Regions from separate parts of the Serratia sp. UGAL515B_01 genome, predicted to be linked through region 1. Evidence: predicted binding sites of a transcription regulator. Region 1 holds the regulator's gene; each other region holds the start of a gene.
What was found. The regulator Fur, encoded in region 1, represses iron uptake genes when iron is present. The targets are predictions, from matches to a motif close to ATAATAATGAGAACNACTATCAA.

Region 1 (3,277 bases):
CCACAGTATGGTTCCGGTCCAGAGCCGCACGGTGGTTTCTTCTCTCGCCAAGAGTACATCGACATCATTAAATATGCTCAGGCGCGTCAGATTGAAGTGATCCCCGAGATTGATATGCCGGCACATGCTCGTGCAGCGATAATCTCAATGGAAGCGCGTTATAAGAAACTGCATGCCGAGGGTAAAGAGAAAGAGGCGAATGAGTTTCGCCTGATTGACCCGACCGACACCTCCAATACCACCTCTGTCCAGTACTTCAACCGTCAGAGTTACTTAAACCCATGTCTGGATTCATCGAAGAACTTTGTCGACAAAGTGATCGGTGAAATCGCTCAGATGCACAAGGAAGCTGGGCAACCGCTAAAAACCTGGCACTTTGGCGGTGATGAAGCAAAAAATATCCGTTTGGGCGCTGGCTATACCGATGTTAAGAACCCAGAGGCTGGCAAAGGTATTTTGGATCTGAGCAAGCAAGATAAACCTTGGGCTAAATCTCAGGTGTGCCAGCAGATGATCAAAAACGGCAAAGTGGAAGACATGGAACATTTGCCTAGTTACTTCGGGCTGGAGGTCAGCCAACTGGTGAAATCACACGGCATCGACAGAATGCAGGCGTGGCAGGATGGGCTAAAGGATGCGAAAGATTCGCAGGCATTTGCCACCAAGCATGTTGCGGTGAACTTCTGGGATACGCTGTATTGGGGAGGTTTCGACTCGGCTAATGATTGGGCGAACAAAGGTTATGACGTGATTATCTCCAACCCCGATTACGTCTATCTGGACTTTCCGTACGAAGTTAACCCGAACGAGCGTGGTTATTACTGGGGAACTCGTTTCAGCGATGAACAGAAAATCTTCAGCTTTGCGCCAAATAACCTGCCGCAGAATGCTGAAACCTCGGTTGACCGCGACGGTAATTATTTTGCTGCCAAGAGCGACAAGCCATGGCCGGGCGCCTATGGTCTTTCTGCCCAGATGTGGAGTGAAACACAACGCACCGATCAGGAAATGGAATACATGATCTTCCCACGCGTTCTGTCCGTTGCTGAAAGAGCTTGGCACCGTGCAAATTGGGAACAGGAATATAAAGCTGGCCGTGAATATAAGGGTGGAGAAACCCATCTGGTGGATATCCGAACGCTGGAAAAAGACTGGATGCGCTTTGCCAACCTGATCGGGCAACGTGAACTAGCCAAGCTGGATAAAAGTGGTGTGGGCTATCGCTTGCCAGTACCAGGGGCACGTATCATCGGTGGTACACTGGAGGCAAATATTTCTCTGCCAGGCTTGGGTATTGAATACTCAACTGATGGGGGAAAACAGTGGCAGCGTTATGATGACAAGTCGCGTCCTGCCGTGGTGGGTAAGGTGATCATCCGTGCGGTTAGTCCGGATGGCAAACGCTTCAGCCGTGCAGAGCCAATTAAGGCGTAATACTCTAACCTAACCCATCTGCACCCTGGCGGTTGGGTTAGGTTGTAGTCGTAACAAGTATTGTATGAGCGCGCTGTTACTTTGTCAGATTTTTACCATCGCTATCCCAAGGGGGGCCGGGGATTTTTGGTAACTTGTAAAAACAAAAAAGCCGCCATGCAATGAAGGCGGTTTTCTCAATACGCTTGGCGTGAAGTTATTTTTTATCGTGTAGTGACTCATCTGCACGGCAGTCACCTGTTTCACAGTGGCCGTACAGATACAGACTGTGGTTGGTCAACTTAATACCGTGTTGTTTGGCGATATCACGCTGGCGTACTTCGATAGGCTCATCGCTGAATTCGATCACCTTGCCACAATCAAGGCAAATGAGGTGATCGTGGTGGTCCTGCTGTGTCAGTTCGAATACAGACTTGCCACCTTCAAAGTTGTGACGAGTGACAATGCCGGCGTCATCGAATTGGTTCAGCACGCGGTATACGGTTGCCAGACCTATCTCTTCACCCATGTCTATCAGTTTTTTGTACAGATCTTCCGCACTGACGTGATGGCATTTCGGGTCCTGCAATACTTCCAGGATTTTGAGTCGCGGAAGCGTGACTTTTAAGCCGGCCTTCTTCAATGCGTTGTTGTTGTCAGTCATGCGGGTTCAGTCCTGTTACTATGCAAATCAAGTTAAGGCGTTATCGCCTGTGGCAATCGGTTGGCACAAAGAGTTAACTGCGTCTCATTATAGAACCGGTTACTGTAAATAGTAACCTTTAGCCACTAACAAAGCTATCTTTGCACTGTCGCAGGCTGCTTTGTGGGGTTTGGCTGCGCCCCTTAATTGACCGACAGCGGTACAATTAAGGGGAAGGGGCTGTACGGTACAGGCCAAATGGCGTATTTATCCGACGATATCAGCCAAGCTCAGTTCTTCGCTGATCTGTTTAACCCAGGCTTCAACACGTTCGTTGGTCAGTTCAGGCTGGCGATCTTCGTCAATGGCAAGACCAACGAAATGATGGTCATCAGCCAGCCCTTTAGAGGCCTCGAAATGGTAGCCTTTAGTCGGCCAGTGGCCCACGATAGCAGCACCGTGTGGTTCAATGATGTCCCGAATCGTCCCCATGGCGTCACAGAAGTATTCCGCATAGTCTTCTTGATCGCCACAGCCGAATAAGGCAACCAGCTTACCGTTGAAATCGATATCTTCCAACGTTGGGAAGAAGTCATCCCAATCACACTGTGCTTCCCCGTAGTACCAGGTTGGGATACCAAGCAGTAAAATATCAAATGCTTCCAGATCTTCTTTGCTGCTCTTGGCAATGTCGTAAATTTCGGCGACATCGTTGCCGTATTTCTGGCGAAGAGTTTTTTGGATCATTTTGGCAATGTTTTCGGTATTGCCAGTATCGCTGCCAAAGAAAATGCCTACATGAGCCATATTACAGATAACCTTTTAATTCAATGGATTGTATTGCGTAAACGCGGTATGAGAACGTGCTTTCATCGTTCAAATTATCTGGGGTTGGCTGCGCACTACCTGTCGACATTGCATCTTAAGGCTAGCGTTTGCCGCCTTTATACACCCGGATTATCTTAAACATAAGGCACGGTTTCTCATCCGTAAATGCGTATCATGCCAGAAATTTGCCTCAAGGTTTTATCATGTTTATGCGATGCCTTGACTTATCTATACGTGCTGATTAGGCATGGCACCATCCTTAACGCCATGCCTTTAACAAGATCATTGTTCAGGATACTCTTCCGCCAACTGTGCTAACAGCATCTGTTCAATTAACTCACTGCGGCTGATATTGCGCTGACCAGCCAGTTGGTTAAGGGCATCTACCGCATC
Region 2 (3,277 bases), 420 kb from region 1:
ACTGCTTGAAGTCACTGCTGGCAACATAAATGCGCTCATTGCTCCCAACAGTAGTGCGCCAAGAGCATCCCCCACTACGTTTTGAGCGGTCCATAATCCATTGATGCGGCCTAGAAACGCATCCGGTGTCAGGTTTTGTATCAAGCCGTATTGCAGCAGGGAATTCAATGCACTGAGATAACCAAACACCACCAGACACAAGAGCGCCATACCGTACCACGGCATCAGGCCAAACAGCCCCACGGCAACGAAAGCTGCAATCGCCGTCAACAGCATGATCCACCCCGGCCGCGCCACCCGTGCCACCCGTCCGCTGGTGAATGCCCCTATCGCTGCGCCTAGTGGCACCGCCGCATACATAATCCCCAAGCTACTGGTGTTAACCTGCCATACGCTCGATATTGCCGGATACAACACGCGCACCGCACTCGCCATCGTCATCAGCGCACCAATCAGCGCCACCATGCCGATCACTCTGTTCTGAAAAAGAAAAGTGAAACCTCCAATCAACGCACGTAACGGGTGCTCCCGAGGCTGTGGCGGTGGAGGTAACTGCGGTAACTGTAATAGCGGGATCAATGTTAACAACGTCCCCAAAGCGGCCAACCCGTAGTTCCAACTCACTCCGGCGCTAGCGATCACCACACCGCCAAGCGCTGGCGACAGGATCGAGCCAAAGCGCACCGTGAGCATACTGATCGCCCCAGCCTGAACGACATTTTCGCGGCCAACGATAGCCGGTGTCGCCGCCAGTAATGCGGTCACCCCCACTGCGCCAAAAAAACCGTCCCATACTGCCAGTAGGTAAATGGCAGTCAGTGACGGTGCAGGCAAGACAGCATTCAGGCAAAGGCCAACAAACCCGAGACCGCAGGTAGAACGGGCAAACAAAATCAGGCGACGGCGCTCGTAGCGATCTGCCAACACGCCGCCCATTAACAACCCGGCAAACATACCGCTACCAGCCAAAGTTACCGCAAGACCGATCAATAGGGTTGAACCGGTTAGCGCCTGAATTTGTATCGGAATGGCTATCGCCATCAGCCCTAATGCGATAATGGAGATAAAGCGCGCGCAAAAGACGGCGCGAAAAGCGGGATTGGTCTTCAGCAAACCAACATCGAGCAAAATAGAGGGTTTATTCATCTTATTACCACCACGACTTAACTCCTGGACTCTAATAATTCGAGTTGCATAACAGCTTTCGAATAGTACTAGTGCTAACCCCTAGGGGGAAAAGCCCCTAAACGCCCCCTTTCATGGATACAGCAAGCACCTATGCAACCTGAAGGATAACGATCGAATAACTATAATAAACAACAAATTAAACTCATCAACAACAGCGCTGGCGCTGCTGTTTTTGCCATGTTACCATAGACGAATACAATCAATAATGATAATAAATATCATTTATATTCATTTAATAGCGGATTGTCATGTTCAGACTTATACGTAATGGCTCGCCGTCATTACTCTCCACAAAGGGTTCATTGTTATCGGGTTTATCCCCCTCATTCTGGTCGCGTCTGTTCGCTCTTCTGTGTGCTATTGTCGTGCTGTTGTTCGTGGTGATACTTAGCCTTTCTCTCGGGGCCAAATCCATTCCTTTTGCTCACATAGTCGAAGCACTGAGCGGCCAATGTACCAGTGCAGACTGCATCATCATTATCGATGCCCGATTACCGCGAACGCTGATCGGGATACTGGCAGGTATCGCACTGGGTCTGGCTGGCACGCTGATGCAAACTCTCACACGTAACCCGTTGGCCGATCCCGGTATTCTTGGGGTTAACTTCGGTGCCAGCTTCGCCGTGGTATTGGGGATCACTTTTTTTGGTGCCACCAACATCAGTCATTATTTGTGGTTCGCGTTTACCGGTGCGCTGTTTGCTTCACTGGTCGTGGCACTGGTTGGTGCTCTGGGAGGTAGCCGCATCAGCCCCGTCCGTCTAACACTGGCAGGGGTTGCGCTTGCCGCCGTGCTGGAAGGAATGACATCCGGCATTTCCTTGCTCAATCCGTTGGTATTCGATCAGTTGCGTTTCTGGCAAGCCGGTTCGCTCGATATTCAAAACATGGCTATCGTGCGCACCGTGGCGCTGCCAATCCTGTTAGGCACGCTGATTACCCTGTGGCTTAGCAAAGCACTCAACAGCCTGAATATGGGGAATGAGCTAGCAGCAGCATTAGGAACCGGGATTATTCGCACCCAGTTACTGGGTTTATTAGCGATCACCTTACTGTGTGGTTCTGCCACCGCCGCAGTGGGGCCAATCGCTTTTGTCGGGTTGATGATGCCTCATATCGCTCGGTGGTTGGCGGGGTCAGAACTGAAATGGATACTTCCCTGGACCCTGGTCTTAACCCCGATCCTGCTGTTAAGCGCCGATTTGATTGGCCGTTTTCTGGTTTCAGGTGAACTACAGGTTTCTATCGTGCTTTCACTCATTGGCGCACCGATGTTAATTATGCTGGTACGTCAGCGCCGCATGTTCCAGCGGAGGGGATGAAATGAGCCAACTGGTTTCCCGACTGCCTCGAGTCAAAGCACCTTTTCGACTGACACGTCCATTGATTACTGCACTGATGTTGTTGCTCGCCTGCCTGGCATTAGCCGTGTACGCCCTTGGCTCGGGTACATTGCAGTTGAGCATTGCGCAAGTTATCGATGCAGTGCGCGGTGAAGGTCCGGCTAATCTGTCGGTGATTGTTACCCAGTGGCGTTTGCCACGGGTCACCATGGCTATGCTTTTGGGAGCGGCATTAGGCCTCAGTGGTGCTATTTTTCAGTCCCTGCTGCGTAACCCCCTCGGCAGCCCAGACGTTATCGGTTTTAATACCGGCGCCTATTGCGGTGTCCTGACCGCTATCGTGCTCTTCAATAGCAGCATTGTCGGCATCACTTCTGGCGCATTGGCTGGTGGCATGCTGACCGCCGGATTGGTCTATTTACTGGCCTGGAACAACGGCATAGAAACCTTTCGGCTGATTATTGTCGGTATCGCAGTGCGCGCCCTGCTGGTAGCCGTGAATACCTGGATGATTGTCAAAGCTTCGCTGGAGTCTGCCATGTCCGCTGGTTTATGGAGTGCAGGCTCCCTCAACGGTACTACCTGGGCCAAAAGCTTACCAGTACTGGCGGTGATATTGCTGGCAGTACTGCTGTTGCTGTCCCTGACTCGCCGCATGCATATGCTGGAAATGGGCGATGACACTGCCCGCGCTCTGGGTGTTAACGTTGAACGCTCGCGCCTGCTGCTGTTAATGATCGGGGTAG
Region 3 (3,277 bases), 840 kb from region 1:
TCAGACCGCCGATAAAGATACTGGCAATGACGATCACTTTCCCTGCGCGTAGTATAAAGCCTTTCAGACGCTGCCAGGTTTGCAGCAGCAGGCTTTTCAGGTGTGGCACGTGATAAACGGGCAATTCCATAACGAAGGGGGAGGCTTCGCCGCGCATGATGGTGTATTTCAATACTAGGCCGGTGAGGATAGCGACGACAATGCCCAGCAGGTAGAGCGAAAACACCACGCCAGCACCGTCTTGGCCAAAGAAAGCGGCGGCAAAGACGGCAAAGATCGCCAGACGTGCGCCGCAGGACATGAACGGTGCCATCATGATAGTGATCAGGCGCTCGCGCTGAGCGTCTAAGGTCCGAGCGCCCATAATCGATGGCACGTTGCAACCAAAGCCGACAATCAGCGGTACGAACGATTTACCCGGCAGCCCGAGAATTTGCATCAGACGATCCATAACGAATGCAGCACGTGCCATATAGCCGGAATCTTCCAGGAATGACAGGAACAGGTACATCATGCCGATTTGGGGCACCAGAGGTAGGACGGTATTGATACCCCCACCTACGCCTTGTGCCAGAAAAATGGTCAGCCATTCAGGGAAGTGAAGGGTATAACCAACCCACTGTATCCCATTGATAAAAATAGCGGCCGAACCGAGTTCGAAAATGGGTTGCAGCGCACCGCCGATGTTGATCGCCAATAAAAACATCAGGTACATCACCAGCAGGAAGATGGGCACCCCCAGCCAGCGGTTAAGGATTATTTTATCCAGTGCTTCCGTCAGGTGGTTCGGCTTTGCTTGCTGCGAATTACTGACCGCATCGCAAATGGTAGCGATCGACTGGTAGCGAGCGTCAGCAATGACCAGTGCAGGATCTTCCTGCTGCTGATGTTGTAAGGCTTGTCTGGTTTGCGGCAGTAACTCGGCAGCTTTACCAACCAGTTGGTGGCTGTAGATATCCCCTTCCAGCATTTGCAAAGCCAGCCAGCGGCGCTGCTCGGAGGGTAAATTTTGCGGCATGGCCTCGCTGAGTTTGCTCATTTCTTCCAGCAGCAGTGGCGGGTAGTTCACCAACGCTTTCAATTCATTGAGTTGATGGTCATCGATCATTTGCTTAAGGAGGGTAATACCATCAGCTTTTGTTGATACTAATGGGACTACAGGACAACCGAGCCGCTCAGAAAGGGCCGCAATATCAATTTCTATGTTCTGACTCTTGGCGATATCCTGCATGTTCAATGCCACGATGCAAGGAATACCGAGTTCCAGTAATTGCAGCGTCAGGTACAGGTTGCGTTCTAGATTAGAGGCATCCACGACGTTGATCAGTAAATCGGCCTCACTGCTTAGGATGTAGTGGCAGGCAATCTGCTCATCCAGGGAGGTTTGTTCAGAGATGGTGGTGAGCGAATAAGTACCAGGTAAATCAACCAGAGTGGCTTGTGATTGTGGTGTAGTAAACTGGCCTTCCTTACGTTCGACCGTGACGCCAGACCAGTTACCGACCCGCTGGCGTGCTCCGGTGAGCTGGTTGAACAGCGTTGTTTTCCCTGAATTCGGGTTACCTATTAAGCCGATAGTAATTCTTTTCATAATCCAACGTGATATGAGTAAATTAAATACTGGCCGTACATTTATTACATATGTACGGAAAGGTCTGATGTTGAGATAGCGAGTTAGGTATGGCTATCAAGCAGGATCAGGTCCAAATCTTTTTTCCGTAGTACCAGATTAACGCGGCGAGTTCTTATTTCTATCGGATCGCCAAGAGGGGCAACACGTACGACGTCGAACATTGAACCCGGTAACATGCCGAGCGAGAATAGCTTCTGGCGATAAGCGGGGCTGATTTCGCTGGAGAAACCGGTGATTTTATAAGTCTTGTTAGGAAGAAGATGCATATTACCTTCTCAATGATTTGTGCGTTCCTGCTGGAGCGTCACTTTCATAATATTCTGCAGCCCAAATTATCTGAATAGATAAATGGGGAGAACCTGCATGACCCTCGCGAACCCTAAGTTTGCACAATGAATACGCAACACAATAATAATGAGAATGATTATCGTGTTCAATGAAAAGCACAAACATATTCGTTAAGAATTGTTAGTACAGTCACATTTGAGGCGACCATACTTGATGGGGCTAGTTTTAGCATTAAGCCCAAAACAGTGCAAATGAGAATAATAAGTTAATAAAGTTAACGCATTGTGTTTTATTTGAAATTTTATGAAGCATTTTACCGGTAGGTTTGACCCATTATTACTGACTGAAATAGCGATAAAAAGAACTCAATAACATCTTGATCGGCAAATGATAGGAGTAACTATTTGTGTTCATAATAAAATTGGCGAGCTGAAAGAGTGCTGCTGAAAATAATGTTAACGGATAGCATGCGTGAGGTGCTAATAGGAACTGCGGAGTGGGAATACGTTAAGATTCGGTAGCTTAAAAATAAATCATTTCCTTGTCGTACATCAAAAAGTAGCAAAAAAAAGGGCGGTATTTCATCCGCCCCGGAATATGTTTAGCGTTTTTTGCCAAAAGCGGCAGCAAGTGCATCACCCATCGCACTATTACCAGTACCAGTAGGGGGGGCATGACGCGACTTAGTTTTAGCGGGTTGGCGTGAAGTATTATCGCGCACTGGTGAGTTGTTACTGTTACCCCCACGCCGCGGTGAACCTTCTCCTGGCTGTTCATCCAAACGCATGCTGAGTGCGATACGCTTGCGCTGCAGATCGACTTCCATCACCTTCACTTTGACGATATCTCCGGCTTTTACCACGGTGTGCGGATCTTCAACGAATTTATCTGCCAATGAAGAGATATGAACCAGGCCGTCCTGGTGGACACCAATGTCAACGAATGCGCCGAAGTTAGTGACATTGGTCACTGAACCTTCAAGGATCATCCCTATTTGCAGGTCGTTCAGCGTTTCCACGCCCTCAGCAAATGTGGCTGTCTTGAATTCAGGACGAGGGTCACGGCCCGGTTTTTCCAGCTCTTTCAGTATGTCCGTTACCGTCGGTACCCCGAATTTTTCATCGGTAAAATCGCTGGCTTTGAGATTGCGTACTGTACTTGGATTACCCATCAAATCTTGCAAGGCGAGATGGGTGGCTGCCAGAATGCGTTCTACAACCGGATAAGTTTCAGGGTGAACCGTAGAAGCATCCAGCGGGTTGTCGCCGTGGTTAATGCGCAAGAAGCCCGCGCACTGTTCAAAAGCCTTTGGCCCTAAGCGGCTGACTTTCAGCAATTGCTCACGGTTGCTGAAGC
Region 4 (3,277 bases), 1.9 Mb from region 1:
TTGTATTACTTTGGCCGCCCGGTCGATGAACTGAGTCTGGATCAGCAGGCGTTGCTAGTGGGTATGGTAAAAGGGGCATCTTTGTATAACCCCTGGCGTAATCCGAAACTCACGCTAGAACGCCGTAACCTGGTACTCAAGCTATTGCAGAACCAGGGGGTGATCGATGCAGAGCTTTATAACATGCTGAGTGCGCGTCCATTGGGTGTGCAGCCAAAAGGTGGTGTGATTTCACCGCAGCCAGCGTTTATGCAACTGGTACGTCAGGAGTTGCAGAACAAACTGGGTGATAAAATTAACGATCTTTCAGGTGTAAAAATCTTCACAACCTTTGATCCTGTTTCACAGGATGCAGCCGAGAAGGCGGTAGAAGAGGGTATTCCCGCACTGCGTGCGGCACGCCATCTTAACGATCTGGAAGCGGCGATGGTGATTGTCGATCGTTTTACCGGTGAGGTGCGTGCTATGGTTGGCGGAGCTAATTCGCAGTTTGCTGGTTTTAACCGCGCAATGCAGGCGCGCCGTTTGGTGGGGTCATTGGCTAAACCGCCAACTTACTTAACCGCATTGTCTGAACCGGATAAATATCGCCTCAATACTTGGTTGTCCGACCAGCCTTTGTCGATCAAATTACCCAATGGTAGCTCTTGGCAGCCTAATAACTATGATCGTCAGTTCCGTGGCCGAGTGATGCTGGTTGATGCTTTGGCCAATTCGCTCAACGTGCCGACGGTAAACTTGGGTATGTCTGTGGGACTGGATCATATCAGTGCCACATTGCAACTTTTGGGCATTCCCAAAACAGCGATCACCCCTTTGCCTTCGATGCTATTAGGGGCGATCGGTCTGACACCGATGGAAGTCGCGCAGGAATACCAAACTATTGCCAGCGGAGGCAACCGTGCGCCGCTGTCTGCCGTGCGCTCGGTGATTGCGGAAGATGGTTCCGTATTGTATCAGAGCTTCCCACAAGCGGAGCGAGTGGTACCGGCACAAGCGGCTTATCTGACAATGTATGCGATGCAGCAGGGCGTGGCTCGCGGGACTTCCCGATCACTGACGGCCAAGTTCTCCAATTACAATCTGGCAGCTAAAACCGGTACCACTAATGACTTACGCGACAGCTGGTTTGCCGGTATCGACGGTAAGGAAGTGGCGATCGCCTGGGTAGGGCGTGACAACAATGCCCCATCCAAACTCACAGGAGCCAGCGGTGCACTGACCTTGTACCGTCGTTATCTGGAAAACCAAACGCCGTTGATTTTGACGTTGCAACAGCCAGAAGGGATCAGCCAGATGGCAATTGATACCGACGGTAACTTTATCTGTAGCGGCAGCGGAGCGCGTACTATCCCGGTTTGGACCGAAAACCCGCAGCGTTTATGCCAGGCATCTGGGCTGCAACAAACCCAACAGCAATCGCAAGGTGAGCAGAAAGATGACGATGGTGTTGCAGGCTGGATTAAGGATATGTTTGGTCAGTAAAGAACGGTTGCCATGTTAAGCATGATGGCCAATTAACGTTACTCTGTTATTTAGCCTGCGGCTTTCTGTTGCAGGCTTTTTTGTCATTCTGATTTTTTATTTCATTTCTGTTAATGCCGTTATCCCTCTTATTTTTATCGTTATTTTACAACAGAAATCCTCTTGCAGTTTTCCTTTGCTTACGCATAAAATTCTCTGCTTATAAAAACCATTATCATTTGCATTCGTAATCAACTTACACCAGAGAAATCAGATATGTCGACCAAGCGTCACTACTCATCACCGGCTAAACCAGACTTTTTCCCCGTTAGCGTATTAGTCGCCACAATTGCAGCTACGCTAACGTTGCCAGCGGTTGCGGCTCAAACCTCGTTAGCCACTGATGCAGATACTATTACGGTGGTCGGTGGGGCCAGTGGCGCCCAGCAAGAAAATGCCTGGGGCCCTGTGGGTACCATTGTGGCGAAGCATAGTGCGACAGGAACCAAAACCGATACGCCGATACAAAAGAACCCTCAGTCTGTTTCTGTGATCACCAAAGAAGAGATAGAGATGCGTAATGCTACTTCGGTGAAAAACATTTTGAGTTATACCCCTGGTGTTTTTGCCAGCCGTGGTAGCTCTAATACTTACGATGCGATTGCGATCCGTGGTTTTACCACGGTGAATACCAATCAGTACTTAGATGGCCTCAAGCTTCAGGGAGACAATTACTCTGAGGCCTCCATTGATCCTTACTTCCTCGAACGAGTGGAGTTATTGCGCGGACCATCCTCCGTTCTGTATGGCAAAAGTAATCCTGGCGGCGTAATCACCATGGTGAGCAAACGGCCAACGACGGAACTCCTGAGAGAAATCCAGTTTAAAATGGGAACCGATAACCTGTTCCAGACGGGTTTTGATTTCAGTAATGCACTGGATGATAACGGTATTTTTTCCTATCGTCTGACTGGGCTAGCGAAAGATAGCAACGTTCAGCAGGACATGGTGAAAGAAAAACGCTATGCCATAGCTCCTTCTTTCACTTGGCATCCTGATGACAAGACCAATTTCACTTTGCTGACCAATTTCCAGAACGACCCTTATGCCGGATTCTACGGCTGGTTGCCGAAGCAGGGGACACTGATCCCTTTACCCGATGGCAGCAAGTTATCAACCCGTTTCAATGACGGTGAAGCCAGTAATTACATGGCACGCAAGCAACGTATGCTTGGCTACAGTTTTGATCACGCTTTTAATGATACTTGGACAGTACGACAGAATCTGCGCTATATGCAGTTGGAAACCGACTTTAAGAGTATCTACGGTAACGGTGTTTCACCAGCAATGCCAACGACGTTGAATCGGGCCTATGTTCAGTCAAAAGAACATCTTAATAGTTTCACCGTTGATACTCAGGCACAGGCCAAACTGGAAACGGGTACGATAGACCATACTCTGCTGTTTGGTGTCGATTACATGCGCATGCGTAATGACATCAACGCTGGGTTTGGTTCTGCTGACAGCCTCAGCCTCACTAATCCGCAATATGGCAATGATAGTTATACCATTACCTTTCCCTATGATTATCTTAACCGTCAGGAGCAGACAGGACTGTATGCACAGGAACAAGGGCAATGGAATCAATGGTTATTGACCCTGGGAGGCCGTTATGACCGGGCTAAAACCTCGGCCTACAATCGTAATAAGAATGCTACCGATGAGCAGACTGACGGCCAATTCACTTGGCGTGGCGGTTTGAACTATCTGTTTGATAACGGCATAACGCCTTATTTCAGCTACAGTGAATCCT

Region 2: a site for Fur is predicted at 1,394-1,416, ahead of fepD (Fe(3+)-siderophore ABC transporter permease). Genes of this name have one in related genera too.
Region 3: a site for Fur is predicted at 2,042-2,064, ahead of feoA (ferrous iron transporter A). Genes of this name have one in related genera too.
Region 4: a site for Fur is predicted at 1,681-1,703, ahead of fhuA (ferrichrome porin FhuA). Genes of this name have one in related genera too.

Annotation. Positions count from the first base shown of each region.
Region 1 is NZ_CP109901.1:2,793,526-2,796,802, reverse strand. Features, by position in the region: gene OK023_RS12565 (family 20 glycosylhydrolase) at 1-1,434, shown strand, start outside; gene fur (ferric iron uptake transcriptional regulator) at 1,631-2,077, opposite strand; gene fldA (flavodoxin FldA) at 2,324-2,863, opposite strand; gene ybfE (LexA regulated protein) at 3,167-3,277, opposite strand, start outside.
Region 2 is NZ_CP109901.1:2,373,350-2,376,626, forward strand. Features, by position in the region: gene entS (enterobactin transporter EntS) at 1-1,146, opposite strand, end outside; gene fepD (Fe(3+)-siderophore ABC transporter permease) at 1,437-2,510, shown strand; gene fepG (iron-enterobactin ABC transporter permease) at 2,512-3,277, shown strand, end outside.
Region 3 is NZ_CP109901.1:3,630,914-3,634,190, reverse strand. Features, by position in the region: gene feoB (Fe(2+) transporter permease subunit FeoB) at 1-1,591, opposite strand, end outside; gene feoA (ferrous iron transporter A) at 1,675-1,899, opposite strand; gene OK023_RS16430 (Tex family protein) at 2,523-3,277, opposite strand, start outside.
Region 4 is NZ_CP109901.1:876,180-879,456, forward strand. Features, by position in the region: gene mrcB (bifunctional glycosyl transferase/transpeptidase) at 1-1,485, shown strand, start outside; gene fhuA (ferrichrome porin FhuA) at 1,741-3,277, shown strand, end outside.